One region of the Geodermatophilus sp. URMC 65 genome, then DNA from elsewhere that is predicted to be linked to it. Evidence: predicted binding sites of a transcription regulator. Region 1 holds the regulator's gene; the other holds the start of a gene.

What was found. The regulator LexA, encoded in region 1, represses DNA repair genes until DNA is damaged. The targets are predictions, from matches to a motif close to TCGAACANNTGTTCGA.
Region 2: ruvC (crossover junction endodeoxyribonuclease RuvC) is a predicted target of LexA. The motif match lies at 3,436-3,451, and genes of this name have one in related genera.

What each region holds. Positions count from the first base shown of each region.
Region 1 is NZ_CP199954.1:4,009,758-4,024,386, forward strand. It holds gene dapF (diaminopimelate epimerase) at 1-368, shown strand, start outside; gene ACWIX7_RS19425 (hypothetical protein) at 464-691, opposite strand; gene hflX (GTPase HflX) at 843-2,333, shown strand; gene ACWIX7_RS19435 (phosphatase PAP2 family protein) at 2,390-3,121, shown strand; gene ACWIX7_RS19440 (hypothetical protein) at 3,168-4,148, shown strand; gene lexA (transcriptional repressor LexA) at 4,267-5,058, opposite strand; gene ACWIX7_RS19450 (LysM peptidoglycan-binding domain-containing protein) at 5,356-6,027, shown strand; gene ACWIX7_RS19455 (hypothetical protein) at 6,152-6,790, shown strand; gene nrdR (transcriptional regulator NrdR) at 7,239-7,787, shown strand; gene ACWIX7_RS19465 (vitamin B12-dependent ribonucleotide reductase) at 7,888-10,758, shown strand; gene ACWIX7_RS19470 (NADPH-dependent FMN reductase) at 11,442-12,023, shown strand; gene ACWIX7_RS19475 (carboxymuconolactone decarboxylase family protein) at 11,963-12,550, opposite strand; gene ACWIX7_RS19480 (DapH/DapD/GlmU-related protein) at 12,610-13,647, opposite strand; gene ACWIX7_RS19485 (VOC family protein) at 13,647-14,150, opposite strand; gene ACWIX7_RS19490 (GNAT family N-acetyltransferase) at 14,185-14,629, opposite strand, start outside.
Region 2 is NZ_CP199954.1:165,643-180,271, reverse strand. It holds gene pdxS (pyridoxal 5'-phosphate synthase lyase subunit PdxS) at 1-658, shown strand, start outside; gene ACWIX7_RS00835 (heparan-alpha-glucosaminide N-acetyltransferase domain-containing protein) at 740-1,861, shown strand; gene pdxT (pyridoxal 5'-phosphate synthase glutaminase subunit PdxT) at 1,887-2,537, shown strand; gene ACWIX7_RS00825 (YebC/PmpR family DNA-binding transcriptional regulator) at 2,534-3,283, shown strand; gene ruvC (crossover junction endodeoxyribonuclease RuvC) at 3,473-4,039, shown strand; gene ruvA (Holliday junction branch migration protein RuvA) at 4,101-4,742, shown strand; gene ruvB (Holliday junction branch migration DNA helicase RuvB) at 4,739-5,863, shown strand; gene yajC (preprotein translocase subunit YajC) at 6,019-6,354, shown strand; gene secD (protein translocase subunit SecD) at 6,369-8,096, shown strand; gene secF (protein translocase subunit SecF) at 8,093-9,502, shown strand; gene ACWIX7_RS00790 (adenine phosphoribosyltransferase) at 9,499-10,092, shown strand; gene ACWIX7_RS00785 (RelA/SpoT family protein) at 10,185-12,689, shown strand; gene ACWIX7_RS00780 (acyl-CoA dehydrogenase family protein) at 12,779-13,762, shown strand; gene ACWIX7_RS00775 (methyltransferase domain-containing protein) at 13,769-14,428, opposite strand; gene ACWIX7_RS00770 (peptidylprolyl isomerase) at 14,428-14,629, opposite strand, start outside.

The DNA of each region.
Region 1 (14,629 bases):
CGCACCTGGCCTGCCTCACCGACGTCGACGTCGACACCCTCGACCTCACGACGGCGCCGACGGTCGACGCCCAGCTGTTCCCCGACGGCGTGAACGTCGAGTTCGTCAACGTCGTCGAGGCCGGCCGGCACGTGCGGCTGCGGGTGTCCGAGCGCGGGGTGGGGGAGACCCGCTCGTGCGGTACGGGCGCCTGCGCCGCGGCCTGGACGGCCCTGGAGGCCGCCGGCGCGGCGACCGGCACGGTGACCGTCGACGTCCCCGGCGGCCGGCTCGGCGTGACCGTCGACGAGCGGACGACGGTGCTGTCCGGTCCCGCGGTCGTGGTGGCGGCCGGCGAGCTCACGCCGGAGTGGCTCCGGGCCAGGTGACTCCCGGGAACGGCCACCGGTGACGTGCTGGAACGGCCCTCCTGCAGGGTCCCGCCGCGAGCCTGCGAGTGGTGGGGTGCAGGAGGGCCCTCTTTCTACCGGGTGTTCTCGGTCTCCTCCGGGGACTCCGGCACCATCGACTGGCCGGCGATGCCGGGGCTGCCCTCCGGCTCACCGCGGCCGCTGTCCTGGTCCGGTCCGCCGGTCGTGCTGCCCAGGCCGCCGGACAGCGGGTTGCGCGGCGGGTTGAGGCCCTTGGGGTCCCGGCCCGGGTCGTCGAGCTCCTCGTCCGCGCCGGCCGCGCTGCTTCCCGTCTCGCTCATCTCTGGCCTCCTCGGAGTGTCGGTCGTCGTCCGGCCCTACCCGGTCGCGACCCGGCCACGCGTGCCGGGATGGTCCGCCGCGCCCGCGGTGTTGGAAGAGTCGATGACAACTCAGATGCCCCAGGTGCTGGGGTCTGCGACGCTGGAGACGATGACGACAGCACAGAACCGCGCCGTGCTCGCCGAGGCCGAGGAGCGGGCCCTGCGGGCCGCGCCGGCACGCACCGAGGAGCCGCCCCGTCCCGACGGGGGACGAGACGAGCCGGAGGACACGACCGGCTCCTACGCGCTCGAGGCGCGCGGTGCGCTGCGCCGCGTCGCCGGCCTGTCCACCGAGCTCGCCGACGTCACCGAGGTCGAGTACCGCCAGCTGCGCCTCGAGCGCGTCGTGCTGGTCGGGGTCTGGACCGAGGGCACCCAGGCCGACGCCGACCGCTCGCTGGCCGAGCTGGCCGCGCTGGCCGAGACCGCGGGCTCGCAGGTCCTGGAGGCGGTGAGCCAGCGGCGCGACAAGCCCGACGCCGGCACCTACGTCGGGTCCGGCAAGGCCGCCGAGATCCGCGACATCGTCGCGGCCGCCGGCGCCGACACCGTGATCTGCGACGGCGAGCTGACCCCGGGCCAGCTCAACGCGCTGGAGAGGATCCTCAAGGTCAAGGTCGTCGACCGGACCGCGCTGATCCTCGACATCTTCGCCCAGCACGCCTCCAGCCGGGAGGGCAAGGCGCAGGTCGAGCTGGCGCAGATGCAGTACATGCTGCCGCGGCTGCGCGGCTGGGGTGAGTCGCTGTCCCGGCAGGCCGGTGGTCGTGTCGCCGGCGGTGGCGGCATCGGCACCCGCGGCCCCGGTGAGACCAAGATCGAGACCGACCGGCGGCGGATCCGCGCGCGGGTGAGCAAGCTGCGCCGGGAGATCGCCGGCATGGCGACCGCACGGGCGACCCAGCGCTCGTCGCGCGGGCGCAACGCCGTCCCGAGCGTGGCGATCGCCGGGTACACCAACGCCGGCAAGTCCAGCCTGCTCAACCGGCTGACCGGCGCCGGCGTGCTGGTCGAGAACGCGCTGTTCGCGACCCTGGACCCGACGGTGCGCCGCGCGCAGTCCCCGGACGGCCGCGAGTACACGCTCACCGACACCGTCGGCTTCGTGCGGCACCTGCCGCACCAGCTGGTCGACGCGTTCCGGTCGACGCTGGAGGAGGTGGCCGCCGCCGACCTGCTGCTGCACGTCGTCGACGGCTCCGATCCCGACCCGCTGGGGCAGATCGAGGCGGTGCGCGTGGTCCTGGGCGAGATCGAGGCCGCGTCGGTCCCGGAGCTCATCGTCGTCAACAAGGTGGACGCGATGAGCGAGGAGGACGTCCTCACCCTGCGCCGGGCCCTGCCGGGTGCGGTGTGGGTGTCGGCCCGCACGGGCGCCGGCCTCGAGCGGCTGCGCGAGGTCGTGGCCGCCCGGCTGCCGCACCCCGACGTCGAGGTCGACGTGCTGGTGCCCTACGACCGCGGCGACCTGGTGGCCCGGGTGCACCGGGACGGCGAGGTGCTGAAGGAGACCCACGAGGCCGGGGGCACGCGGCTCAGCGCCCGGGTCGACGGCGGCCTGGCCGCCGCCCTCGAGGGGTTCGCGGCGCCGGTCGCCTGACCCGCCCCCCGGCGAGCGAGGTCACGGTCAGGTCACGGCCCGGTACCGTGACCGGCGTGACCAGCGGCGCGGTGCGGCGGCGTCCGGGGACCTCCCCGCCGGACGCCTCGGACGCTGAGGTCCCGGCCGGCCGCCCGTCGCGGTGGCTCCTGGGAGCCGCCCTGGTGGTCGCCGTCGTGGTCACCGTCGACCTGCTCGGCCGCGGCGTGCTCGAGCGGATGGACCTGCGGGTCTCGGAGGTGGTCAGCGCTTGGGACCTGAAGGACTCGGCCGCCTACTGGCCGGTGTGGGCGGTGACGCAGCTCGGCGGGCGCGGCTTCATCCTGATCGTCCTGGCCGGGTTGGTCGGCTACCTCGGGTGGCGGTTCCGCACCGTCCTCCCGCTGGTGCGGGTGCTGCTGGCGCTGGTGCTGCTCACCGTCGTCGTCTACTCGTTCAAGTACGGAACGGGCCGGACGGCCCCGGCCTACCCCGGGTCGTTCTTCCACCGGGACGGCGCCTCCTACCCCTCCGGGCACGTCGCCAACGCCGTGCTCATGTGGGGGGTCGCCCGCTGGCAGGTGGTGCAGTACCGACTCGCGGCGTGGGTGCAGCGGACCGCCCGGGTGCTCAGCATCGCCGGCCCGGTGGCCACCGGTGTGGCCATGGTGTCCCTCGACTTCCACTGGGTCACCGACGCCGTGGTCGGAGCGGCCGTCGGCATCCTGCTGTTGGGCGTGGTTCACCTGCTCGACGCGGTCCTGGTGTCACGCTGGGTCGGTGCCCGAGCTGGCCGGTCGTCCGCGTAGCGGAGCCAGGGGGCGGCGTCTGGCGGCCGGGACCGGCCTCGCGCTGATGCTCGGCCTCGGGCCCGCCCTGCCCGCGTCCGCCGCACCGGTCGACCAGCCCGCACCCGCGACGCGCTGCCAGCTCACCGACCCCCGGCTGCCGGAGGTCTCCGGGCTGGTCGAGGTGGGCGACCGGATGCTGGTGCACAACGACGGCGGCGACTCCCTCGACGTCTACGTGCTGGACGGGACCTGCGCGGTGGTCACCGTGCGCTCCGCGGCGGTGGACCCCTTCGACCCCGAGGACATGGCGCCGGCGGTCGACGGGACCGTCTGGCTCGCCGACACCGGCGACAACACCGGCACCCGGACGACGGTCGCGCTGCTGGCCCTGCACGCCGACGGCAGCAGCTCGGTCTACCGGCTGGCGTACCCCGACGGCCCGCGGGACGTCGAGGCGCTGCTGCTCGCCCCCGACGGGACGCCGTACCTGGTGACCAAGGAGGTGCTGGGCGCCAGCGAGGTGTACCGGCCGGTCTCGGCGCTCGTGGAGGACGGCACGGTCGGCCTCACCGAGGTCGGCCGGGTGGAGTTCGTGCTCACCGGGACGCCGGGCGGCCCGGTCGGCCGCGCCGGTCAGCTGATGGTCACCGGCGGTGCGGTCTCGCCCGACGAGCGCTGGATCGCGCTGCGCACCTACACCGACGCCTACGTCTGGCCGCTGACCGGCTCGGACGTGGCCGGTGCGTTGGCGGGGGAGCCCCGCCGGGTCGCCCTGCCCGAGGCGCCCCAGGGCGAGGCGATCAGCTTCACCGGGGACTCCGCGGCGCTCGTCGTCGCCGGGGAGGGGCTGGTCAGCGACGTCACCGTGGTGCCGTTGCCGGCCGAGGCGGCACCCTCGTCGTCAGCGGCGGCCGCGGACGGCATGGTCTCCGGCCTGCTGTCCGGCGACGACGGACCGCCCCCGGTCGCGGCGGCGGTCGCTGCCGCCGTCGTGGCCGGCGTGCTCGTCTGGCTCGGGGGCAAGCTGGTGCGCCGGCGCGACTGAGGTCTCGGCCCTCGTTCCACATTACGGTGCTCCGGCCGGGGCCTGCGTACGGCGCGGCCGACAGGCCGGCGGTGCACCCGGCCGCCGGCGCGGCCGTGACCGCGCCGGCGGGACCGGCTCAGACCCGGCGGAGCACCGTGACGACGCGGCCGAGCACGGTGGCGTCGTCCCCCGGGATGGGCTCGTACGCGGGGTTGTGCGGCAGCAGCCACACGTGCCCGTCGCGCCGCTTGTAGGTCTTCACCGTCGCCTCGCCGTCGATCATGGCGGCGACGATCTCGCCGTTCTCCGCGGTCGGCTGCTGGCGCACGACGACCCAGTCGCCGTCGCAGATGGCCGCCTCGACCATCGAGTCACCGGTGACCTTGAGCATGAACAGCGTGCCCTCGCCGACCAGCTCGCGGGGGAGCGGGAAGACGTCCTCGACCGCCTGCTCGGCCAGCACGGGGCCACCGGCGGCGATCCGGCCGACGAGCGGGACGTAGGTGGGGGCAGGGGTCTCCTCGGCGCCGGCGGGGGCCACCACCGCGGGCGCGGGCGCGCCGGGGGTGTCGCCGGGGAGGCGGACGTCGAGCGCGCGCGGGCGGTTGGGGTCGCGGCGCAGCCAGCCCTTCTTCTGCAGCACGCTGAGCTGGTGGGCCACCGAGGAGGCCGAGGACAGCCCCACCGCCTCGCCGATCTCGCGCACCGAGGGCGGGTAGCCGCGCCGCTCGATCGAGTCGCGGATCACCTCGAGGACCCGCCGCTGCCGCTGGGTGAGCCCGTCGCCGCTCTCGCCCCGGTCGGGGAAGGTGCGCACCGACGCCGTCCCGGCGCCCTCCGGTGCGGCGGTCCGGCTCCCGGACGCGCGCCGCGACGAGCCGCCTCCGCCCCGGACACCGCCGCCCGACGTCCCGCTCGTGCCCGCCACGTCTCCTCCTCGCCGGCCGTGTCGCCACGGCCCTGTCGTCCTGCGCCCGCCCGGGAGCCGGACCGGGCCGGCTCCACTGCGTGGGGCCGCCGCCGGCCCCGACCCGCCGGCGCCCTCGCGGCGACGGCGGACGGGTGCTGCTCCGGACGGTAGCGCCTCGGAGCCGGGACTTCAAACGTGTGTTCGAAGCCGACGTGCGGTGTCGGGTCGACCTCGTCGGCGGGATGCGGTAGACATCGCACAGGCGTTCGATCGAACGTGCGTTCGAGCGAGCGGGGCGTCGGAGGAGGAGTGGTCATGACGAGCGTGCGGCAGGCTGTGCTGGAGTTCGACGCGACGGTCCAGGTCCCGTGGCGTCCGTTGCTCGGGTCGGTGGACGACGGGCGTGCGGCCGAGTCCGGGCGCCCCGCCCGGACGGCGGCTGCGTCCGGGCACGCCCCGCGGACGCCTGCTGCGTCGGGTCCGACCGGGACCGGTCCCCGTGTCGCCGGCCACCTGCGGCCGGTGCCCGACCGCCCGGTGGGCCCGGAGCCGCGCACCGCGGACCCGGCTCCCTCGGCCCGGGGCGCCGGCCGGGCCCCCGGTCGCCGGGAGCCGGCGTCCTCGGCTGGCCGGCCGACCGCGTCGCGCGCGGTGCCGTCCCGAGCGGTGCGCGGGGGGTGCGCCACCCCGGAGGGGGCTGCCGTCCCACGGCTGCGCCTGACCTGCAGAGGGCGCCGGCTGGTGCTCGCCCTGGCCTTCGTCGGCGCCGTCGCGCTCGGCTCGCTCGTCGGGGGTGCGGGCGACGGTGGACTGCAGCTGGCCGGCGAGCGGAGCGTGGTGGTGGAGCCCGGCGACACGGTGTGGTCGATCGCCGGGGAGGCGGCCGGTGCCGACCAGGACGTGCGCACGGTGGTCGACGCCATCGAGGAGCTCAACGGCCTCGAGGGTTCGGCCCTCGTCCCCGGCCAGGTCCTCGAGCTGCCCTGAGTCGCGCGGTCGCCCGCGGCAGGGGGGCGGTCGAGGAGCGACAAGAGGTGGCGGCCAGGTTCGTCAACCCGTCGTGCCGAGTCGCTGGCACTCTGTGGCTGACAGCCCGTTTACGGTCAGCTCCGTGTCAGCGATCTCAGACAACCGGGCCGCCGTCTTCACGCAGCAGTCGCAGCGCTGCGAGGTGTTCGTCGAGGGCGCTTGGTGGCCGGGTTCGCTGCTGGGGTGGCGGCACGACGGTCAGGGCGCGTGCCAGGTGTGGGTGCGGGTGACCGTGGCCGGCGCCGACCGGGAGACCTGGATCGACCTGCCCGAGGTGCGCCTGCCGGAGAGCCGGCCGGTGCTGGTGCCGGACAGCGGGCTCGACCCCTTCTCGGGTCTCGGCGAGGAGCTGCTGCCCGGCGCCGCGGCCGCCCCGCTGCTGTCGCTGAGCGAGGCCGCCGCCCGTGAGCAGCGGGTGGCGGGCGTCCTCCCCGTGTCGGCTCCGGCCACCGGTCGCCGTCGCCGCCGCCACGGCGGCGACGTGACCGCCGAGCAGCCCGCCGTCCCCGCGGGCGCGGCCGCCGGCCGGCACCGGGTCGGACGTCACCGGGCGGCGGACGCTGCGGAGCAGCCGGAGGAGGCGTCGGGCCCGGAGCTGGGTGACGCCACGGTGCTCATGCCCCGCGCGATCGAGGCCGACTGCCTGACCCGCCCCCTGCGGCTCGGCGACCGCGCCCCCCGTCCCCGCCTCGGGCGGCCCGGCGAGGCCCTCCACGCCTGAGACGGGACTCCCCTCACACCCCGCACGAGGCGTCCGGATCGGCGTCCCCGCGCCCGGCGCGCGACGCCCCTGCGCCGACCGGCCCGGTCGTCCTGTCGCGCCCGACCGGCGCGTCCCGCGTCCGCTGCGGCAGGTTCCCCGGCGTGTTCCCGGGGCGCGTGTGACGAGTGTGCGCGGGTGGTCACGAAGTCATCTCGGCGGACGACGCGCCTGGCGTTCGGCTTGCAGATCTAGTGGAGCCGGACCTAGGGTTCCCCTACATCTAGTAGTTGCACCGATGTAAGTCCGTCCACAGGCCGTCCTCAGGCACTCCCCACGACGTCCACCGGATGTCCCCAGGGAGGTCCACAGCCGGTCTCCCGGGCCCGTCGCTCCGGCCGCTCCCGCGGTCGCCGCGACGCCCGGGCGGACCCGCGCCGGAGCGCGTCGCGAGGGGAGGGGATCGGCCGTGCGCTGTCCCTTCTGCCACAACCCCGACAGCCGCGTCATCGACTCGCGCGAGGCCGACGAGGGGGCGACCACCCGTCGCCGCCGCTCGTGTCCCGCGTGCGGTCGGCGGTTCACCACGGTGGAGGAGGCCGTCCTCGCCGTCGTCAAGCGCAGCGGCGTGAGCGAGCCGTTCAACCGCAGCAAGGTGGTGGCCGGCGTCCGCCGGGCCTGCCAGGGACGGCCGGTCGACGAGGACCAGCTGCAGCAGCTCGCCCAGCAGGTCGAGGACGCCATCCGGGCCACCGGTGCGGCGGAGGTCCCCAGCCACGAGGTGGGGCTGGCCATCCTCCGACCGCTGCGAGAGCTGGACGAGGTCGCGTATCTGCGCTTCGCAAGCGTCTACCGCGCCTTCACCTCGCTCGAGGACTTCGAGAAGGAGATCACCGAGCTGCGGGCCCGGCACATCGCCGCCGGCACCCCGCCGCTGCCTGGCATGCAGGACCCGCCGGCGCGCCGGCGGGGTGGGGGGCGCGGTCAGGCCGCCCCTGACGGCGGACCCGGTCGATGACGACCACCGCCGTCTGAGCAGAACTGTCAGCAGCACCCGCTAGTAAGAGGGCGGCTCTCTTCCCCAGCCGCCGAAACGCCCACAACACAGGGAGAGCTCCGTGACCGAGACCGAGGATCGCTTGTCGGGCCGTACGCGTCGCGCCGCCAAGGCGCCGACCAGGGGGAAGGGCCTGAAGGTCAAGCGTGTCTTCACCACCGCCGGGGTGCACCCGTACGACGAGGTGACCTGGGAGCGTCGTGACGTCGTCATGACCAACTGGCGGGACGGCTCGATCAACTTCGAGCAGCGCGGCGTGGAGTTCCCCGCCGAGTGGAGCATCAACGCCACCAACATCGTCACCACGAAGTACTTCCGCGGCGCCGTCGGCACCCCGCAGCGCGAGACCAGCCTGCGCCAGCTCATCGACCGCGTGGTGCTGACCTACGGCCAGGCCGGCCGTGAGCACGGCTACTTCGCCAGCGAGGGCGACGCCGAGATCTTCGAGCACGAGCTGACCTGGATGCTGCTGCACCAGTACTTCAGCTTCAACAGCCCCGTGTGGTTCAACGTCGGCACGAGCGCGCCCCAGCAGGTCAGCGCCTGCTTCATCCTCGCCGTCGACGACACGATGGACTCGATCCTCAACTGGTACCGGGAGGAGGGGCTGATCTTCAAGGGCGGCTCGGGCGCCGGCCTGAACCTCTCCCGCATCCGCTCCTCCAAGGAGCTGCTCTCCTCGGGCGGCACCGCCTCGGGTCCGGTCAGCTTCATGCGTGGCGCCGATGCCTCCGCCGGCACCATCAAGTCCGGTGGGGCCACCCGCCGCGCGGCCAAGATGGTCGTCCTCGACATCGACCACCCCGACATCGAGGAGTTCATCGAGACCAAGGCGCGCGAGGAGGACAAGATCCGCGCGCTGCGCGACGCCGGGTACGACATGGACCTCGGCGGCAGGGACATCACCAGCGTCCAGTACCAGAACGCCAACAACTCCGTCCGGGTCTCCGACGAGTTCATGCGCGCGGTCGAGGACGGCACGGACTTCGGGCTGCGCGCCCGCCTCGACGGCTCGCTGATCGAGACCGTCGACGCCAAGGAGCTGTTCCGCAAGGTCACCCAGGCCGCCTGGGAGTGCGCCGACCCGGGCATCCAGTACGACGACACGATCAACGACTGGCACACCAACCCCGAGACCGGGCGGATCAACGCGTCCAACCCCTGCTCGGAGTACATGAGCCTGGACAACAGCTCGTGCAACCTGGCGTCGCTGAACCTCATGAAGTTCCTCAAGGACGACGGCACGTTCGACACCCGGAACTTCGTGAAGGCCGTCGAGCTGGTCATCACCGCGATGGACATCTCGATCTGCTTCGCCGACTTCCCGACCGAGCCGATCGGTGAGACCACCCGCGCCTACCGGCAGCTGGGCATCGGCTACGCCAACCTCGGCGCGCTGCTCATGGCCACCGGCCACGCGTACGACTCGCGCGGTGGCCAGACCCTGGCCGCGGCGATCACCTCGCTGATGACCGGCACCGCCTACCGGCGCTCGGCGGAGCTGGCCGGCATCGTCGGCGCCTACGAGGGCTTCGCCCGCAACGCCGACGCCCACGCCCGGGTCATGCGCAAGCACGCCGCGGCCAACGACGCCATCCGCCCGGTCGGCGCCGACGACGCCGACGTGCTCAAGGCCGCGACCGGCGAGTGGCAGGCGTGCCTGGAGATCGGCACCGACTTCGGCTGGCGCAACGCGCAGGCCTCGGTGCTGGCCCCCACCGGCACGATCGGCTTCATGATGGACTGCGACACGACCGGCATCGAGCCGGACTTCTCGCTGGTCAAGTACAAGAAGCTGGTCGGCGGCGGCTCCATGCAGATCGTCAACCAGACGGTCCCGCGGGCGCTGCGCAGCCTGGGCTACCAGGATGAGCAGATCGAGGCGATCGTCGAGTACATCGCCGAGCACGGGCACGTCGTCGACGCCCCGAGCCTGCGCCCGGAGCACTACGAGGTCTTCGACTGCGCGATGGGCGAGCGGGCCATCTCCCCGATGGGCCACGTCCGGATGATGGCCGCCGTGCAGCCGTTCATCTCCGGCGCCATCAGCAAGACGGTCAACATGCCGGAGACGGCGACCGTCGAGGACGTCGAGAACATCTACTTCCAGGGCTGGAAGCTCGGCCTCAAGGCACTGGCGATCTACCGCGACAACTGCAAGGTCGGCCAGCCGCTGTCCGATGCCCACTCCTCCAAGAAGGGGGCCAAGAAGGCCGACACCAAGGTCGAGGCCGCGCCGGTTGCCGCGACGTCGCAGCCGGTGCGCCGCCGGCTGCCGAAGAAGCGGCAGAGCATGACGACGTCGTTCAGCGTCGCCGGCGCCGAGGGCTACATGACCGCCGGGATGTACGAGGACGGCAGCCTCGGCGAGGTGTTCCTCAAGCTCGGCAAGCAGGGGTCGACCCTCGCCGGCGTCATGGACGCCTTCTCGATTTCGCTGTCGATCGCGCTGCAGCACGGTGTGCCGCTGGAGACCTACATCCAGAAGTTCACCAACATGCGGTTCGAGCCGGCCGGCATGACCGACGACCCGGACATCCGGATCGCCCAGTCGGTGATGGACTACATCTTCCGTCGCCTGGCGCTGGACCACCTGCCGGTGGAGAAGCGGGCCAACCTCGGCATCTTCAGCGCCGAGGAGCGCGCCGCCCAGGTCTCCGGCTACGGCGTCTCCGCGTCGACCCCCGCGGTGGCCGAGGAGGAGGAGGTCGACCTCGAGGCGCTGCGCGGCTCGGCGCCGACCGAGGGGCCGGCCAAGCCCGAGGTGAAGTCCGAGCCGGTCAAGGAGGCCCACTCCTCGGCCGAGCTGCTCGAGCTGGTCACCGGCACCGCCACCGACGCGCCGCTGTGCATGACCTGCGGCACGAAGATGCGCCCCGCCGGCAGCTGCTACGTCTGCGAGGGCTGTGGCTCCACCAGCGGCTGCAGCTGATGTGAACGGTCAGGGGAGGTCCCGCTGAGTCGGGCAGCGATGTCCTGAGTTCGGACAGCGATGTCCCGGGCTCGGCCAGCGGGACGTTTCCTCGGCTCGTCGGGGTCCGTCCACCGGCCCGGTTCCTCATTGAGGGCCGGGCCGGTGGCGTCTCCAGGTGCGCCCTACCGGGGAAGTGCACTCGACGTGAGCGAGCCAGGCGGCCGCCGAGGCGCAGCCGCTGTGCCCCGGGCGTGCCCGCTTCGCCCCCACGGGGAGATCGTGCAGGCCCGGGAGGACTGGGTGGCCGGACGGCGGGTTCGGCCGGGTCGCGCGTTGCAGCGCCGACCCGCTGCCGGCGCCGGCGCTGCCGACGGTGCGGCTCAAGGCCCGGGATCGTCACGGGCGCACCGTCGGCTGACGTGTGCAGGTGGAGGCGGGACCAGGGCCGGCCCGCCCCCCGGCATGTGCTCGGAGGAGGGACACCGAGGTCGGGTAGTGCATCCCCGCTCTGCGGGCAGGAGTGGGAGGCGGCGTCACCTCGGCTGGGCGCTGGTGAGGTCACCCCGGGGACCTGGCAACGCAGCCGGGTGAACCTCAGCGATCCGCGCTCCAGGGCGAGGACGATCAGCAGCGTCCACTCGTGGGCGAGGACGTCGAGCGCCGGACGCGTGGGCGATCCCACCGCGCTGAGGGAGCAAGCAATGAGTGAATCGCAGCGGACCTACCAGGTCGGCTACTTCGTGGGGAGCCTGTCCTCCACCTCGATCAACCGGATCCTGTCCCGGGCGTTGATCCGGCTGGCTCCGCCTGATCTCCAGTTCACCGAGATCCCGATCGGCAACCTGCCGCTGTACAGCCCCGACCACGACACGGACTACCCGCCCGAGGCCAGGGCGCTCAAGGAGGCGATCGCCCGGTCCGACGCCGTGCTCTTCGTGACCCCGGAGTACAACCGTTCCATCCCCGGCGCCCTGAAGAACGCCATCGACTGGGCCTCCCGGCCGTGGGGGCAGAACTCCTTCCACCACATCCCGGCCGGCGTGATCGGGGCGTCGATCGGCGCGATCGGGACGGCGCTCGCCCAGCAGTCCCTGCGGGGAGTCCTCAGCTTCTGCAACGCCCGCCAGCTGACCGCACCCGAGGCCTACATCACGTACTCCCCGGAGCGATTCCGTGATGACGGGGAGGTCATCGACGAGTCGACGGCGAACTTCCTGAAGGACTACATGGCCGAGTTCCGGGACCACGTCATGCGGGTCCTGACCGTCCTGCCGCGGCCCTGACCGGAGCGACCGGGTCCTCCCCCTCGGCAGGGAAGTCGTGTCCGTCCCGCCGTCAGCAACCTCGCGGGCGCACCGGATGCCCGCTGATGACGGAGATCCGGTTGAAGGCGATCATCGTGATGGTGATCCAGCTGATCGCCGAGAACTGGTCGTCGGTCAGCTGCTCGCGCGCGCGGGCGCGCTCGCGCTCCCGTGTGGTGATCCGGCAGCATCGTGATGCCCTCGGCGAGGGCCAGGGCCGCTTGCTCCGTCGGTGAGAACAGGTCGACGTCGCGCCACGCCGGGCGGACGGCGAGGCGTTGCGGCGTCTCGCCGTTGTCCACGGCGCGGCGCACGTGCAGGTCGAGGCAGAAGCCGCAGCCGTTCAGCGGGGAGATGCGGATGTCGACCAGCTCGACGAGCAGCTGGTCCCAGCCCGCCGCCTCCGCCGTGCCGGTGACCGCGGGCGCCACGGCCGACATCGACCGGTGGACATCCGGGCTCTGCTCGTCGATGAACAGCCGGTCGTACTCGGCCGTGAAGGTCATGTGAGCTCCACAGGGTGGTTCCGGCCGGCTCTGCCGACCGGGGACGGCGGGCCGAGTCGTCAGCGGTCGATGCGGCGGATGACGTGGACGGCGTCGGAGGGCAGCGCCCACCCGGGGCGGCCCGGGGCTTCGGTGAGGCTGTCGACCGCTCGCGCGGGGAACCCGTCGAGGACGCTGCGCGGCGGGTGGGTGTCGCGCTGCTTGACGCAGGCGCCGGCGCGGACCACGGACTCCTCGCCCACCCGGCTCCAGTCGCAGACGATCGCGGCGGGCTCGACGACGCTGCCGCGGCCGATGCGGCAACCGTGGATCATGGCGCCGGGCCCGATGACGACGTCGTCCTCGATGACGAGCTCGTTGTCGGGGAGCAGGTGGAGGACGGCGTTCTCCAGGATCTGGACGCGCGAGCCGATGCGGACCGGGCCGTGCGAGTCGCCGATGATCTTCACGCCGGCGCCGATGAGGGTGTCGTCACCGACCACGACGTCGCCGGTGATCTCTGCGCTGTCGAACAGCGCCGTGCCCGCTCCGAGGACGGGTTCCCTGTCGCGGTAGGCGTAGAGGGTGCCCATGTGTGCTCCTGCCTGCAGGGCGGCGGTCCGCCGGTGGCCGGGGTGGTCGGTGAGATCGGTCTGGTGCTCACGGAGCACCGCCAGGCGTTCGCGGTCGGCGTCGGTGGCGCTGCGGATGGCGTGTGGCGGGCGACCGACCAGCACCGTGGACGGCGGGATGACTGCCCCGGCCGGGACGAGCGTGCCCTCGCCGAGGATGCACCCGTCGCCGATCCGGGCGCCGGGCATGAGGATCGCGCCGTTGCCGATCTCGCAGAGGTCTCCGACCGCCGCGCCGATGACCTGCGCCCGGTGGCCGAAGACGGTGCGCTGCCCGATCCGCACGGGGTGCTCGCGGGTCCCCACGACGACACCGTTCTCCAGGACCGCGGAGTGGTTGCCGATGGAGACCGACTCGTCGTGCGAGCGCACCACGGTGCCCTGGGAGACGATCGCGCCGGCGCCGACGTGCACGATGCCCAGCAGGGTCGCCGACCTCGCGATCTCCGGCTGGGGCTGGGCGGGGAGCAGCCGGTTGAGGCTCATCAGAGCACCTGGTGGCCGTACATCTCGCCGAGCGGGTCGGCGATGAGCTCGATGCGGGCGCCGTCGGGGTCGCGGAAGTAGACCGAGACGCCGCTGTGCACCTCGTGTGCCACGCCGGCGTCGGTGAGCCGCTGCACCAGCTCGGACCAGCGCTCGGGGGCGACGCTGATGGCCATGTGGTGCAGCCCGCCGAGCACCTCGGCGTAGGGGCCGACGTCCAGGCCGGGGAAGTCGAAGAAGGCGATGAGGTTGCCGTTGCCGATGTCGAAGAAGAAGTGCGAGGAGCCGGGGTAGTCGCGGTTCTCGATGAGCTCGGTCAGCGGGAAGCCCAGCACGTCCTGGTAGAAGCGCACGGTGCGCTCGACGTCGCTGCTGATCAGCGCGGTGTGGTGCAGGCCGCGGGCGGTGGAGGCGGGGCGCTCGCCTGCGGGCGCGAGGTGGGCGTCGCGGATGCGGGCGCGTTCGGCATCGAGGGCGGCGGGGTCGGGGGTGGTGGTGGTCATCGCGGGTGGTCCTCTCGGAGCGGGTTCGGGCCCGTCAGGGGCGGTCGGGCTGGTCGGATGCGGGAGCGAGTGCGAACCCGGCTCGGCGGTCGGCGGGGACGAGGTCGAGGTAGGCCGGGTGGCGCTGGATGTAGCCGCGGATGAACGGGCAGTACGGCAGCACCGGGGACCCCGCTTCGCGGCTGGCGTCCAGTGCGCCCCGGGCGAGCAGGGAGCCGAGCCCTCGGCCCTCGAAAGCCGGGTCTATGACGGTGTGGGTGAAGGCCATCGAGGACTTCGTCCGCCGGTACTCGGCGAACCCGGCGACCTCGCCGTCCACGAGCACCTCGAAGCGGCTGGCCTCGGGGTTGTCGACGACCGTCGGGTCCTTCTCGGTCACGGCGTCTTCCTTCCTCTGGTGAGGGGGATGGTCCAGGCGGCGACGGTCGCGTGCATCTCCCACACGAGGACCTCGGCGGTGCCCAGCTCCCCGGTGACGG
Region 2 (14,629 bases), 1.9 Mb from region 1:
CCCGGTCATGGCCAAGGCCCGCATCGGCCACTTCGTCGAGGCGCAGGTGCTGCAGAGCCTCGGGGTCGACTACATCGACGAGTCCGAGGTGCTCACCCCGGCCGACGAGGCGCACCACATCGCCAAGGGCGAGTTCACCGTGCCGTTCGTCTGCGGCGCCACCGACCTGGGTGAGGCGCTGCGGCGGGTCGCCGAGGGCGCGGCGATGATCCGCTCCAAGGGCGAGGCCGGCACCGGCAACGTGGTCGAGGCCGTGCGGCACGTGCGGGCCATCCGTGCGGGCATCCGGCGGCTGGGCGCCCTCGACGCGACCGAGCTGTTCGTCGCCGCCAAGGAGCTGCGCGCCCCGTACGACCTGGTCGCCGAGGTCGCCCGGCTGGGCAAGCTGCCGGTCGTGCTGTTCACCGCGGGTGGCATCGCCACCCCGGCCGACGCAGCGATGATGATGCAGCTGGGCGCCGAGGGCGTCTTCGTCGGCTCGGGCATCTTCAAGTCCGGCGACCCGGCGCAGCGGGCCGCGGCCATCGTGCAGGCGACCACCTTCCACGACGACCCCGACGTGATCGCCAAGGTCTCCCGCGGGCTCGGCGAGCCGATGGTGGGGATCGACGTCGCCACGCTGCCGGAGAGCGAGCGGTACGCCACCCGCGGCTGGTGAGCACGTGACCGAGCTCGCGAGGTCACGCAGGGGCGCAGCACGGCCCGGCATGTGACCGACGAGCGCCAGGGAGGAGGTCGCATGACGGCGCAGCGGGACGACGTCGAGGGCGCCCGCGCCCCCGCCGTCCCGGCGTGGGAGACCGCGTCGGGACGGCGGATCGGCGGCGTCGACGTCGCCCGCGGGCTCGCCGTCCTCGGCATGTTCGGCGCCCACCTGGGCGCCACGGGCGAGCTGGGCTGGGACCCGGGCACCTGGCGTGCGGTGGTCGACGGCCGGTCGTCGATCCTGTTCGCCACGCTGGCCGGCGTCTCCGTGGCGCTGCTCTCCGGCGGCCGGACGCCGGCCACCGGGCAGGAGCTCGCCCGGGCCCGCACGCGCGTCCTGGTCCGCGCCGCCTGGGTGTTCGCGATCGGCGGCGTCCTGGAGCTGCTCGACACCTTCGTGGCGATCATCCTGGGCGTCTACGCGGTGCTCTTCGTCCTCGCGCTGCCCTTCCTGCGCTGGCCGCCCGCGCGCCTGCTGCTCGCCGCCGGGGTCGTCGCCCTGGTCGCGCCGCCGCTCACCCTCGAGGTCGGGCAGTACGCCACCGAGCTGGACGGGGAGGGCGACGCCTTCACGTTCCTGCTGTTCACCGGCTACTACCCGGCGGCGGTCTGGCTGGCCTTCGTGCTGGTCGGGCTCGCGGTCGGCCGGTCGGACCTGGGGGCGGCCCGGGTGCGCGCGGGCCTGGTCGCCGGCGGGACCGGCGCCGCGGTGCTGGGCTACCTCGGCGGCTGGATGAGCACCCGGCAGCTCGCACCGGGGCAGGACCTGGACGGGATCGAGGCCGGGTTCGGCGCCTCCGGCTCGTGGGACCCGGCCTGGTTCGCCGGCGCCCAGCCGCACACGTCGACGCCGTTCGAGGTGGTCGGCTCCGGCGGGGTCGCGGTCGCCGTCATCGGGGTGTGCCTGGTGGTCGCCGACCTGCTGCCGCGGGTCACGTACCCGATGGCCTCGGTGGGTGCGCTGGCGCTGTCGGTCTACACCGCGCAGATCGTGGCCATCCGGCTGCTGGCGGCCGACTCCTCCGACGACTGGGGCCTGTGGGCGCGGTTCACCCTCACCGCCCTGGCGCTGGCGTCGGTGTGGCGGTGGCGCCTGGGCCGCGGCCCGTTGGAGCGGCTGCTGACCTGGAGCTCTCGGCGGGCGGCCGGGCCCTGAGCCGGGGTACGTAGCCTGGTGCCTCGTGTCGAGGAAGCCCGTCGTCGGTGTGCTGGCCCTGCAGGGAGACGTCCGGGAGCACCTCGCGACGCTGCCGGAGCTGGGTGCCGAGGCGGTGGCCGTCCGCCGTCCCGAGGAGCTGGCCGCGGTCGACGCGCTCGTCGTCCCCGGCGGGGAGTCGACGACGATGGCCACGCTGGCCGCGCGGTCCGGCCTGCTCGAACCGCTGCGCGCAGCGGTGGCCGGCGGGCTGCCGGTCTACGGTTCCTGCGCCGGGATGATCATGCTGGCCGACCGGCTGGTGGACGCCCCGCCCGACCAGGTCACCGTCGGCGGGCTGGACGTCACGGTGCGGCGCAACGCCTTCGGCCGGCAGGTCGACTCCTTCGAGTCGCAGGTGGAGGTCGAGGGCGTGCCCGGCGGACCGGTGCACGCGGTCTTCATCCGGGCGCCGTGGGTCGAGGAGGCGGGGGAGGGCGTGCAGGTCCTCGGCCGGATCGTCGGGGGAGCCGCCGACGGTAGGATCGTCGCGGTCCGCCAGGGGAACCTGGTGGCCACCAGCTTCCACCCCGAACTCACCGGGGACCGCCGGGTGCACGCGCTGTTCGTCGACATCGTCCGCCGCCACCTGGCCGAGAGGGCCGGCGTCGGCGCCGGGAACGAGGAGGACTCATGAGCGGCCACTCCAAGTGGGCGACGACGAAGCACAAGAAGGCCGGCATCGACGCCAAGCGTGGCAAGCTCTTCGCCAAGCTGATCAAGAACATCGAGGTCGCGGCGCGCACCGGCGGCGGTGACCCGGCGGGCAACCCGACGCTGTTCGACGCCATCCAGAAGGCGAAGAAGAGCTCGGTGCCGAACGACAACATCGACCGCGCGGTGAAGCGCGGTGCCGGTCTCGAGGCCGGTGGCGTCGACTACCAGACGATCACCTACGAGGGCTACGCCGCCGGCGGTGTCGCCGTCCTCGTCGAGTGCCTGACCGACAACAAGAACCGGTCGGCCATGGAGGTCCGCACGGCGATGACCCGCAACGGCGGGTCGATGGCCGACCCCGGCTCGGTCTCCTACCTGTTCTCCCGCAAGGGCGTCGTGGTGGTGCCGAGGTCGGACGCCGTCGACGAGGACACCGTGCTCATGGCCGTGCTGGACGCCGGGGCCGAGGAGGTGCGCGACCAGGGCGACACCTTCGAGGTCGTGTGCGAGCCGACCGACCTGGTGGCGGTGCGCACCGCCCTGCAGGACGCCGGCATCGACTACGACTCCGCCGACGTCGGCTTCGTGCCCAGCGTCTCGGTCGAGCTCGACGAGGAGGCCGCGGGCAAGGTCTTCCGGCTCATCGACGCGCTGGAGGACTGCGACGACGTGCAGAACGTCTTCGCCAACTACGACGTCTCCGACGAGGTGCTCGAGAGGATCTAGGCGCCCCTGCCCCCCCACCATGGGAGGACCCCGTCCTCCGCACCCTCCGCGAGGTCAGGGTGGTGCCTGGACGGGGCCGGCGGTGGGGCCCTGCCGGGGGCCGACCGGGCGTGTCGGGGGCCGTCCCCGTCGGTGGGACGGGTTAGCGTGGGTCGAACACCAGTTCGGCTGACGTCAGGAGGCGGCTCCATGCGGGTGCTCGGCATCGACCCGGGCCTCACCCGGTGCGGGTGGGGGGTGGTCGACGGGCGTCCCGGCGCGCGGCCGACGGCCGTCGGCGTGGGGGTCGTGCGCACCGCCGCGGAGCTCGACCTGGAACTGCGGCTGCTGGAGCTGCACACCGCCGTCACCGCGCTGCTGCGGGAGCACCGGCCCGACGTCGTGGCGATCGAGCGGGTCTTCACCCAGAACAACAAGGGCACCGCCACGGGGACGGCGCAGGCCGCGGGCGTGGCCGCGCTGGCCGCCGCGCAGGCCGACCGGCCGGTCGCCTGGCACACGCCCAGCGAGGTCAAGGCCGCCATCTCCGGCAGCGGCCGCGCGGACAAGGAGCAGGTCACGCTGATGGTCACCCGGGTGCTGGGGCTGGCGTCCCCGCCCAAGCCGGCCGACGCCGCCGACGCGCTGGCCCTGGCCGTCTGCCACGCCTGGCGCGGCCCGGCGCAGCAGCGGCTGGAGGTCGCCGCCCTGGCCGGCGGGATCGGCGCGCCGGTGGTGCAGCGGACGCTGCCGCGCTGGCAGGGGGTGTCCCGGTGATCACACCGCTGCCCGGCGTGCCCCACCGTGGCCGCGTGCCGATGCCGACGGGAGCGCGACGGTGATCGCGAGTGTGAACGGCCGGGTGGCCGCCGTGTCGCCGGACGGTGCGGTGGTCGAGGTGGGCGGCATCGGCCTGGCGGTGCAGTGCACCCCGGGCACCATCGCCCGGCTGCAGGTGGGCGAGAGCGCCCGGCTGGCGACCAGCCTGGTGGTCCGGGAGGACTCGCTCACCCTCTACGGCTTCGCTGACGACGACGAGCGCCAGCTGTTCGAGCTGCTGCAGACGGCCAACGGCGTGGGCCCGCGGCTGGCCCAGGCCGTGCTCGCCATCCACCCGCCGCGCGAGGTGCGCCGGGCGGTGTCGATGGCCGACGTCAAGGCGCTCATGCAGGTGCCGGGCATCGGCAAGAAGGGCGCCGAGCGGCTGATCCTCGAGCTGCGCGACCGGCTGGGGACGACCTCGGTCGACACCCAGCTGGACGGCGCGGCCGCGCCCGCGGGCCTGCCCGCCGTCACCCCGGTCGCCCCGTGGCGTGACCAGCTGACCGCGGCCCTGGTCGGGCTGGGCTGGAGCAGCAAGGAGGCCGACGCGGCGATCGTCCAGCTCGCCCCGCTGGCCGACGAGCAGGTCACCGCGACCGGCTCGGTGGAGGTCGCCGTCCTGCTGCGCCAGGCGCTGCGGCTGCTGGGCCGGACATGAGCGGCCCGTTCGACCGCGGGCTGTCCGCGGAACCGGCGGAGGGCCTGGCCCGCGACTTCTCGGTGTCGGGGGGAGCCGGCGACGAGGAGCGGGTCGTCGAGTCGGCGCTGCGCCCGCACTCGCTGGCCGACTTTATCGGCCAGCCCAAGGTGGCCCGCCAGCTGGAGCTGGTCCTCGAGGGCGCCAAGCGGCGCGGCCGTCCGCCGGACCACGTGCTGCTCTCCGGCCCGCCCGGGCTGGGCAAGACCAGCCTGGCGCTGATCATCGGTTCCGAGCTGGGGACGTCGGTGAAGATCACCAGCGGCCCGGCCATCGAGCGCTCCGGCGACCTGGCCGCGATGCTGTCCAACCTCGCGCCGGGCGACGTGCTCTTCATCGACGAGATCCACCGGATCGCCCGTCCGGCCGAGGAGCTCCTCTACATGGCGATGGAGGACTTCCGGGTCGACGTCGTCGTCGGCAAGGGGCCGGGGGCGACCGCCATCCCGCTGGAGATCAACCCGTTCACGCTGGTCGGTGCGACCACGCGCGCCGGCCTGCTCACCGGGCCGCTGCGCGACCGCTTCGGCTTCGTCGGCCAGATGGAGTTCTACGAGCCGGCCGAGCTCGAGCGGGTGCTGGCCCGCAGCGCCGCGCTGCTGGGTGTCGAGCTCACCGCGGACGGCTCGGCCGAGATCGCCGGCCGGTCCCGGGGCACGCCCCGCATCGCCAACCGGCTGCTGCGCCGGGTGCGCGACTACGCCGAGGTGCGCGCCGACGGCCGGGTCACCCGCGCGGTCGCCGAGGCGGCGCTGGCCCTCTACGACGTCGACCACCTGGGCCTGGACCGGCTCGACCGTGCGGTCCTGGAGGCGCTGGTCATGCGCTTCGGCGGCGGGCCTGTGGGCGTCGCCACGCTGGCGGTGGCCGTGGGTGAGGAGCCGCACACCGTGGAGGAGGTCTGCGAGCCGTTCCTGGTCCGCGCCGGGCTGCTCGCCCGCACGCCCCGCGGCCGGGTGGCCACCGAGGCGGCCTGGCAGCACCTCGGCCAGCCCGTGCCGCGCGGCGGCGTCCCCCTCGGTCGGGTCACAGCCGACCCACAGGCCCCGGGGTCGTCGTCAGAGACCCTCTTCGACGCCTAGACTGCGGAGCGCTGGCGCGCAACTCGTCCGGCGCCGCCGCGCGCGTCCCGCACGGTCGCCCGGATGCCCCGCGCCGCAGCCGACGCACCCGAGCGGTCCCGTCCCGGGCCGCACCCACCGCGGCCGGTACGCCGCGGTAGAGAGGCACATCTGTCGTGGAGTTGTTCCCGCTCGTCATCCTCGTGCTGGCCTTCGTGCTGCTCATCGTCGTCCCGGCGCGGCAGCGCAAGAAGGTCCAGGAGCAGCAGCGGGTGCTGCAGGAGTCGCTGACCCCGGGCACGCCGGTCATGACGACGGCCGGCCTGCACGGCACCGTCGCAGCCCTCGGTGAGGGCACCGTCGACCTGGAGATCGCCCCCGGCGTGGTCGTCACCTTCGCCCGGCAGGCGGTCCTCGAGGTGCGCAAGCCCGCCGTGGCCGGTCCGGCTGCCGACGGCACGGTGTTCCCCGGGGACGACGCGGACGGCGGCCCGGCCGACCGCACCCGCTGACCCGGAGCCGCCCCGTGGCCCAACGCACCCTGCCCGCGCGCCGGTACTTCGGCGCCTTCCTGCTCGTCGTCGCCGTCCTCTACGGCCTCGTCTTCCTCACGGGCGACACCCGCACGCCGCAGCTCGGCCTCGACCTGCGGGGCGGGACGACGGTGACCCTCGCCGCGGCCACGCCCGACGGTCGGGCCCCGGACCCCACGGAGCTCGAGCTGGCCCGCCAGATCATCGAGCAGCGGGTGAACGGCCTCGGCGTCGCGGAGGCCGAGGTGGTGACCGAGGGCGACTCGAACATCGTCATCTCCGTCCCGGGGGACGACGGCGAGCAGGCGCGCGAGCTGGGCCAGACCGCGCAGTTGCGCTTCCGCCCGGTCATCCAGGGCCCGGAGCCGGCCGCCCCGCCCGCCGAGGAGACCCCGGCCGCCGGAGAGTCCGCGGCACCCAGCGACTCTGCGACACCCAGCGACCCCGCCGCACCCACCGACCCCGCCGCGCCCACCGACTCCGCCGCGCCCACGGACCCGGCCGCGCCCGCCGACTCCGCCGCACCGAGCGAGCCGGCCACCCCGACCACCCCCGCCGCGCCCTCCGACGACGCCGTCGCCGACCCCTCGCTGCCCGAGCCCGGCGCCCCGCCGGTGACGCAGGAGCAGGCCGCCGCCGAGTACGCCACGCTGACCTGCGACCCTGAGGACACCACCCCCGAGGTGGACCTGCCGGAGAGCTTCGTCGCCGCGTGCACCGAGGACGGGTCGGCCAAGTACCTGCTCGGCCCGGCGATCATCGAGGGCACCCAGGTCTCCGACGCCAGCGCCGGCACCCAGCAGGCCACCGGCGAGTGGGTCGTGCTGCTGGACTTCGACCGCGACGCCGAGGCCACGTGGGCGGCCTACACCGCGGCCAACGTCGGCTCCAACGTCGCCTTCACCCTCGACGGCCGGGTGATCTCCGCCCCGACCATCCAGGGGGCGATCACCAGCAACCCGACCACGATCACCGGGTCGTTCGACCAGGAGAGCGCCGAGGAGCTGGCCAACCAGCTGCGCTACGGCGCGCTGCCGCTGACCTTCACCCAGGCGACCGCCCAGTCGATCTCCACCGAGCTGGGCGCCGAGCAGCTGGAGGCCGGCCTGATCGCGGGCGCCATCGGCATCGCCCTGGTCTTCGTCTACGCGCTGCTCTACTACCGGCTGCTCGGCCTGGTGATGATCGCCAGCCTCGTGCTGTCGGCGGTGGTCGTCTACGCCGTCCTGGTGGTCCTGGGCCGGCAGATCGGCTTCACGCTCAGCCTGGCCGGCATCGCCGGGTTCATCGTGTCGCTGGGCATCACCGCGGACTCGTTCGTCGTCTACTTCGAACGGCTCAAGGACGAGATCCGCGAGGGCCGCACGCTGCGCTCGGCGGTCCCGCGGGCCTGGGTCCGCGCCCGGCGCACGATCCTCTCGGCCGACGCGGTCAGCTTCCTCGCCGCGGCGATCCTCTACGTGCTGGCGATCGGCGACGTGAAGGGCTTCGCGTTCACCCTGGGCATGTCGACGGTGCTCGACCTGGTCGTCGTCTTCCTCTTCACCCACCCGCTGATGGCGGTGCTGGCCCGCTACCGCGCGTTCGGGAGCAGCCGGTTCTCCGGCCTGGGCGGCAGCCTCGACCGCCCGCGCGCGGCTCCGGGACGTCGTCCCGCCGCCGAGCGCGAGCTCGTCGCCGTCGGCACCGGCCGCACCGCGCAGGACAGGAGCGACGCATGACCGGCCGCGACCCCCGACCGGACGCCGACGAGCTGCCGGTGGGCACCGACGCCGACGAGGCGGCGGCCGCCGGCAGCGCGACCGCCGACGCCGCCGCGGCCGCGGACGAGACCGCGCTGGACGAGGCCGGCCTGCCCCGCGAGGGCGGGACCGGCCGGCGTCCGCGGCGCCGCGACTCCCTGTCGCACCGGCTCTACAACGGCGAGGCCGGTCTGGACGTCGTGGGCCGCAGCCGGCTGATCTACCGGATCACCGCGGTGGTGGTGCTGCTGTGCATCGCCGCCATGGTCGTCCGGGGCTTCAACTTCGGCATCGACTTCGCCGGCGGCAACAGCTTCCGGCTGCCGGGCTCCACCGAGCAGCTCGCCGAGGTGCAGGACGCCGCCGAGGACGCCGGTGCCGAGGTGGCCTCCGCGCAGGTGGTCGGCGGCAACACGCTGCTGCTGCGCACCGGCGCGCTGGACAACGACACCGAGCGCGCGGTCGTGGACGCCGTCGCCGCGGCGGCCGGCGTGCAGCCGAACCAGGTCAGCCCCGAGGCGGTCAGCGCCGAGTGGGGGCAGGACATCACCAACCAGGCGCTCGTCGCGCTGGCCGTGTTCCTGGTGGCCGTCATCGCCTTCCTGGCGCTGCGGTTCCAGCCGAAGATGGCGGTCGGCGCGATCGCGGCCCTGCTGCACGACATCGTGGTCACCGCCGGCGTCTACGCGCTGATCGGCTTCGAGGTCACCCCCTCGACGGTGATCGGCTTCCTCACCATCCTGGGCTTCTCGCTCTACGACACCGTCGTGGTCTTCGACAAGGTCGACGAGAACGTGCGCGACCTGGACAGGTCGGCGCGGATGACCTGGGGCGAGGCGGCCAACCTGGCGGTCAACCAGACCCTGATGCGCTCGATCAACACCTCGGTGATCGCGCTGCTCCCGGTGGCCGGCCTGCTGTTCGTGGGCGCCGGGCTGCTCGGCGTCGGGACGCTCAAGGACCTCGCGCTGGTGCTGTTCGTCGGCCTGGCCGCGGGCGCCTACTCGTCGATCTTCCTGGCCACGCCGATCGTCGCCGACCTCAAGGAGCGCGAGCCGGAGGTGCAGGCGCTGCGCCGCCGGGTGCTGGCCCGTCGCGCCTCCCAGGCCCGTCAGGGCGGCGGCCGTCCGACCGCGGCCGGCCCGGTGGCCAGCGCCCGCCGCGCGGGCGGCACGGCCCGCCGGGCGGCCGGGGTCGCCCTCGCCGAGCGCGAGGACGACCTGGGACCGGTCCAGGCCGACGTGGTGGTCGAGTCGCCGGAGTCGGTGCGCCCGGACACGGGGCGGACGGGGCAGCCCGCCCGCAGCGGGGCGACCGCCGCGCCGCGACCCGGTGCCCGTCCCCAGCAGCCCGGCCGCCGCTCCGGCGGGCGGAAGCGCCGGTGAGCGCCGGCGCCCCGGCGGACAGCACCCCGCTGGATGAGCTGATCGCCTCGCACGCCGTCGATATCGCGGACTTCCCCCAGCCGGGGGTCGTCTTCCGCGACCTGACGCCGGTCTTCGCCGACGGGCCGGCCTTCCGCCGGATGGTCGAGGGGTTGGCCGCGCCGTCCCTCGTGGACCCGCGTGCCGCCGCCCTGGCCACGCCGGGCACCGGCGACCCCGGCTACGACGTCGTCGTCGGCGTCGAGGCGCGCGGCTTCCTGCTCGCCGCCGCGGTGGCGCTGGAGGCCGGCGTCGGCGTCGTGCCGGTCCGCAAGGCCGGCAAGCTTCCGCGCGAGCGGCTCTCGGCGGACTACACCCTGGAGTACGGCACCGCGACCCTCGAGGTGCACACGGACTCGATCACGCCGGGGCAGCGGGTCCTCCTGGTCGACGACGTCCTGGCCACCGGCGGCACCCTGGGCGCCAGCGTCCAGCTGATCGAGGCGCTCGGCGGGGTCGTCGTGGCGGTCTCGGTGGTCATCGAGCTGGCCGAGCTGGGCGGCCGGCAGCGGCTGGCCCCGCACGCCGTGCACGCGCTCTGGACGACCTGAGACCCAGACGACTCCCCAGGTGGGGTCGCGAGCGGCCCCTCCCCGTCTAGCATGGGGAAGGTCACCCGACTGACCTCTGAGCAGGAGTCGCCATGGGCCCCGACGCCGCCACCAACGTGGCTGCCGCGCGGCCCGACGCGCCGGCCCGGCCGGCAGGGGATCCGGCGCCGGCCCTGCCGGCAGGCGACGCGGCGCCGGCCCCTCCGGCCGGGAGCGGGACGACCGACAACGGTGACCGGCCGCCGCTGCCGAGCCGCCCGGCGGTCCGTCGTCCGGACGACGTGGGCACCGAGCCCCCCGGCGAGCACGACACCCACGGTGGCGTACCGCGGCGCCGGGTCCGCGACCGGCTGGCCCGCCGCATCGTCGCCGGCCAGCGCAGCGGGCTGGTCCGCCCGGTGCTGGAGCCACTGGCCGCGCTGCACCGGCAGAGCCACCCCAAGGCCGACCTGGCGCTGCTGCAGCGGGCCTACGACGTCGCCGAGGCCGCGCACGCCACGCAGAAGCGCAAGAGCGGCGACCCCTACATCACCCACCCGTTGGCCGTGGCCACGATCCTGGCCGGGCTGGGCATGGACACCACGACGCTGGTGGCCGCGCTGCTGCACGACACCGTCGAGGACACCGGGCAGACCGTGGAGTCGATCACCGAGGCGTTCGGCCCGGAGGTCGCGCACCTGGTCGACGGCGTCACCAAGATCGACCGGGTCAAGCTCGGCGACGCCGCGCAGGCCGAGACGATTCGCAAGATGATCGTGGCGATGGCCCGCGACCCCCGGGTGCTGGTCATAAAGCTCGCCGACCGGCTGCACAACATGCGCACGCTGCGCTTCCTCCCGCCGGAGAAGCAGGAGAAGAAGGCGCGGGAGACGCTGGAGATCCTCGCCCCGCTGGCCCACCGGCTGGGCATGAACACCATCAAGTGGGAGCTCGAGGACCTCGCCTTCGCGACCCTCTACCCGAAGCGCTACGACGAGATCGTGCGGCTGGTCGCCGAGCGCGCGCCGTCCCGCGACACCTACCTGGCCGAGGTCACCGCCGCCGTCACCGACCAGCTCAAGGCCGCGGGCATCGAGGCCGTCGTCACCGGCCGGCCCAAGCACTACTACTCGATCTACCAGAAGATGATCGTCCGCGGCCGCGACTTCACCGACATCTGGGACCTGGTGGGCATCCGGATCCTGGTCGACTCGGTGCGCGACTGCTACGCGGCGCTGGGCATCATGCACGCGCACTGGCAGCCTGTGCCCGGCCGGTTCAAGGACTTCGTCGCGATGCCGAAGTTCAACATGTACCAGTCGCTGCACACGACGGTCATCGGGCCGCAGGGCAAGCCGGTCGAGCTGCAGATCCGCACGCACGACATGCACCGCACCGCCGAGTACGGCATCGCCGCGCACTGGAAGTACAAGGAGAAGGCGAAGTCCGGCGGCCGCTCGGGGCCGGGCGAGGGCCGGGGCGGTAAGACCGGGTCGCCCGACGACATGCTGTGGCTGCGCCAGCTGCTCGACTGGCAGCGGGAGGCGCAGGAGCCCGGCGAGTTCCTGGAGACGCTGCGCTACGACCTCGGCCCCCAGGAGGTCTTCGTCTTCACGCCCAAGGGCGACGTGGTCAGCCTGCCGGGCAACGCCACCCCGGTGGACTTCGCCTACGCGGTGCACACCGAGGTGGGCCACCGCTGCATCGGCGCCCGGGTCAACGGCGCGCTGGTCTCCCTCGACAGCAAGCTCAACAACGGCGACGTCGTCGAGATCTTCACCTCCAAGTCGCCCACCGCCGGTCCCTCGCAGGACTGGCTGGCCTTCGTCGGCTCGTCCCGCGCCCGCACCAAGATCCGGCAGTGGTTCACCAAGGAGCGCCGCGAGGACGCCGTCGAGGCGGGCAAGGAGGCCCTGACCCGGGCGATGCGCAAGGCGGGTCTGCCGCTGCAGCGGCTGCTCGGCGGCGACGCGCTGGGCACCCTGGCCAAGGACCTCCGCTACGCCGACGTCACCGCGCTCTACGCCGCGGTGGGCGAGCACCAGATCTCCGCGTCGTCGATCGTGGAGAAGCTGATCGCCGCGCTGGGCGGCACCGAGGGCGCGGTCGAGGACATCGCCGAGACGACCATCCCGATGCGCCGCCCGGTGCACCGCCGGGCCTCCGGCGGCGACCCGGGCATCGTCGTCCACGGCATGACCGACGTGTGGGCCAAGCTCGCCAAGTGCTGCACCCCGGTGCCCGGTGACGACATCCTCGGCTTCGTGACCCGCGGCGGCGGGGTGAGCGTGCACCGCACCGACTGCACCAACGCCGCCGACCTCCAGCGCAAACCCGAACGTCTGGTCGAGGTCGAGTGGGCCTCGCAGCCCGGGTCGGTGTTCCTGGTGGCCATCCAGGTCGAGGCGCTCGACCGGCACCGGCTGCTCTCCGACGTCACCAAGGCGCTGGCCGACGAGCGGGTGAACATCCTGTCGGCGTCGGTGCAGACCAGCCGCGACCGCGTCGCCGTCAGCCGGTTCACCTTCGAGCTGGCCGACCCGGCGCACCTGGGCGCGGTGCTGCAGACCGTGCGCAACGTGGAAGGCGTCTTCGACGTGGAGCGCATCACCGCTTGAAGGAGGACCCCCTGCCCCCCGCCACTCGCGAGCTCGCGGCGGGACCCTGCAGGGGGCCTGCGATGGGTGGGGAGGACGGGGTTCGTCTCGTGGCCGCGGCCCGCGGCCTCGCCGCCGACCTGCTCGCACCGGAGGCCGCCGCGGTCGAGGCCGCCGGTTCCGTGCCCCGCACGCACCTCGACCGGCTCGCCGACGCCGGTCTCCACGGCCTGACGGGGCCGGTGGACGCCGGGGGAGCGGACGCCGACCCGGCCACGGTGGCGGCGGTCGTCGAGGAGCTCGCCGCCGGCGACCTGGCGACGACGTTCGTGTGGTTGCAGCACCTGGGTGTGGTCGCCCGGCTGGCGGCCGCCGGGCCGGCGGAGCTGCGCGCCGCCTTCCTCGGCGACCTCTGCGCCGGGCGGCGGCGCGCCGGCATCGCGCTGCAGGCGGCGCTGAGGCCGGGCCCACCGGCGATCCGCGCCCGGCGGGACGGCGCGGAGCTGGTGCTCGACGGCGCCGTCCCGTGGGTCACCGGCTGGGGGCTGGTCGACCTGGTGCTCGTGGCCGCGCGGGACGGCGACGACGTCCTGTTCGTGCTGGCCGACGCGCGGGACGGCCCGACGCTGACCGCCACCCCGCAGCCGATGGTCGCCGTGGCCGCCAGCCGCACCGTCGAGCTGCGGCTCACCGGGCACCGCGTCCCCGCCGGGCGGCTCGTGCACACCGCGCCGCTGGCCGACCTGCTCGCCGGGGACGCCGCGGGGCTGCGGATCAACGGATCGCTGGCCCTCGGTCTGGCGCTGCGCTGCACCCGGCTGATCGGCCCGTCACCGCTGGACGACGAGCTGGCCGCCGTCCGCACCGGGCTGGACACCGCCGGGCCGGCCGGGCTGCCGGCTGCGCGGGCCGCCGCGGCGGCGTTCGCGCACCGGGCGGCCGGGGCGCTGGTGGCCGCCACCGGCAGCTCCGCCGTCCGCACCGGCTCGGTCGCCGAGCGGACGGCGCGGGAGGCGGCGTTCCTGCTGGTGTTCGGTTCGCGGCCGGCGATCAGGTCGGAGCTGCTGGCCCGGCTGGGCGCGGCGCGGGACTGACGCCCGTCAGCCGGCCGCCAGCCGGGTGGCGGTCACCGCGTACAGCGGGTCGCCGACGCCCGGAGGCGTGCGGAGCTCGACGCGCGGCTCGTCGAACAGGCCCGTCCGGCGGACCAGCTCGGCGACCACCCGGCCGTGCTGGTCGTCGTCGGTGGCCAGCCAGCCGCGGACGGCCTTGGTGGGGAAGCAGCGGTTGGAGAAGGTGACCGCCAGCGGCCCGCCCGGGCGCAGCACGCGCCCGACGTCGATGAGGACCTCGATCGGCCGGGTCAGGTAGTCGATCGACACGCAGCACACGGCGGCGTCGACGTCGGCGTCGGGCAGCGGCACCCGGGGGTCGGCGTTGAGGTCGTGCACCAGCCGCTGCGTGGCCGCCGGGTTGGCCGCCAGCTCCTCGGCGTTCATGCCGAGCACCACCAGGTCCGCCGGCGGCGTGCGGAAGTGCGACACCCACGAGGACATGAGGTCCAGCACCCGCCGCGGGGCGGGCGCGGAGCCGTCGATGCCGAGCTCGGCGTAGAGCTCGCCCACCGCGGCGATCGCAGCGTCGTCGATGTGCGTGACCAGCCGCGGCGGGCCGTAGAACACGGCGTCGTCCCGACCGTCGGCGCGCTGGAAGAAGCCCGGCGGGAAGCCCGCGTAGGGGTCGGGCGCGGCCGGGCCCATCAGGCGACGGTGACCGACTCGATGGTCACCGGCACGGTGGGCGCTCCGCCCCCGGGGCTGGGGTCCAGCGAGCCGTCGTTGCCGTTGGCCGCCACCTCGTCGAGCACCGCCAGGCCGGCCTCGTCGACGGTGCCCACGACGGTGTAGGCCGGCGGCAGCTGGCTGTCGTCCCACACGAGGAAGAACTGGCTGCCGTCGACG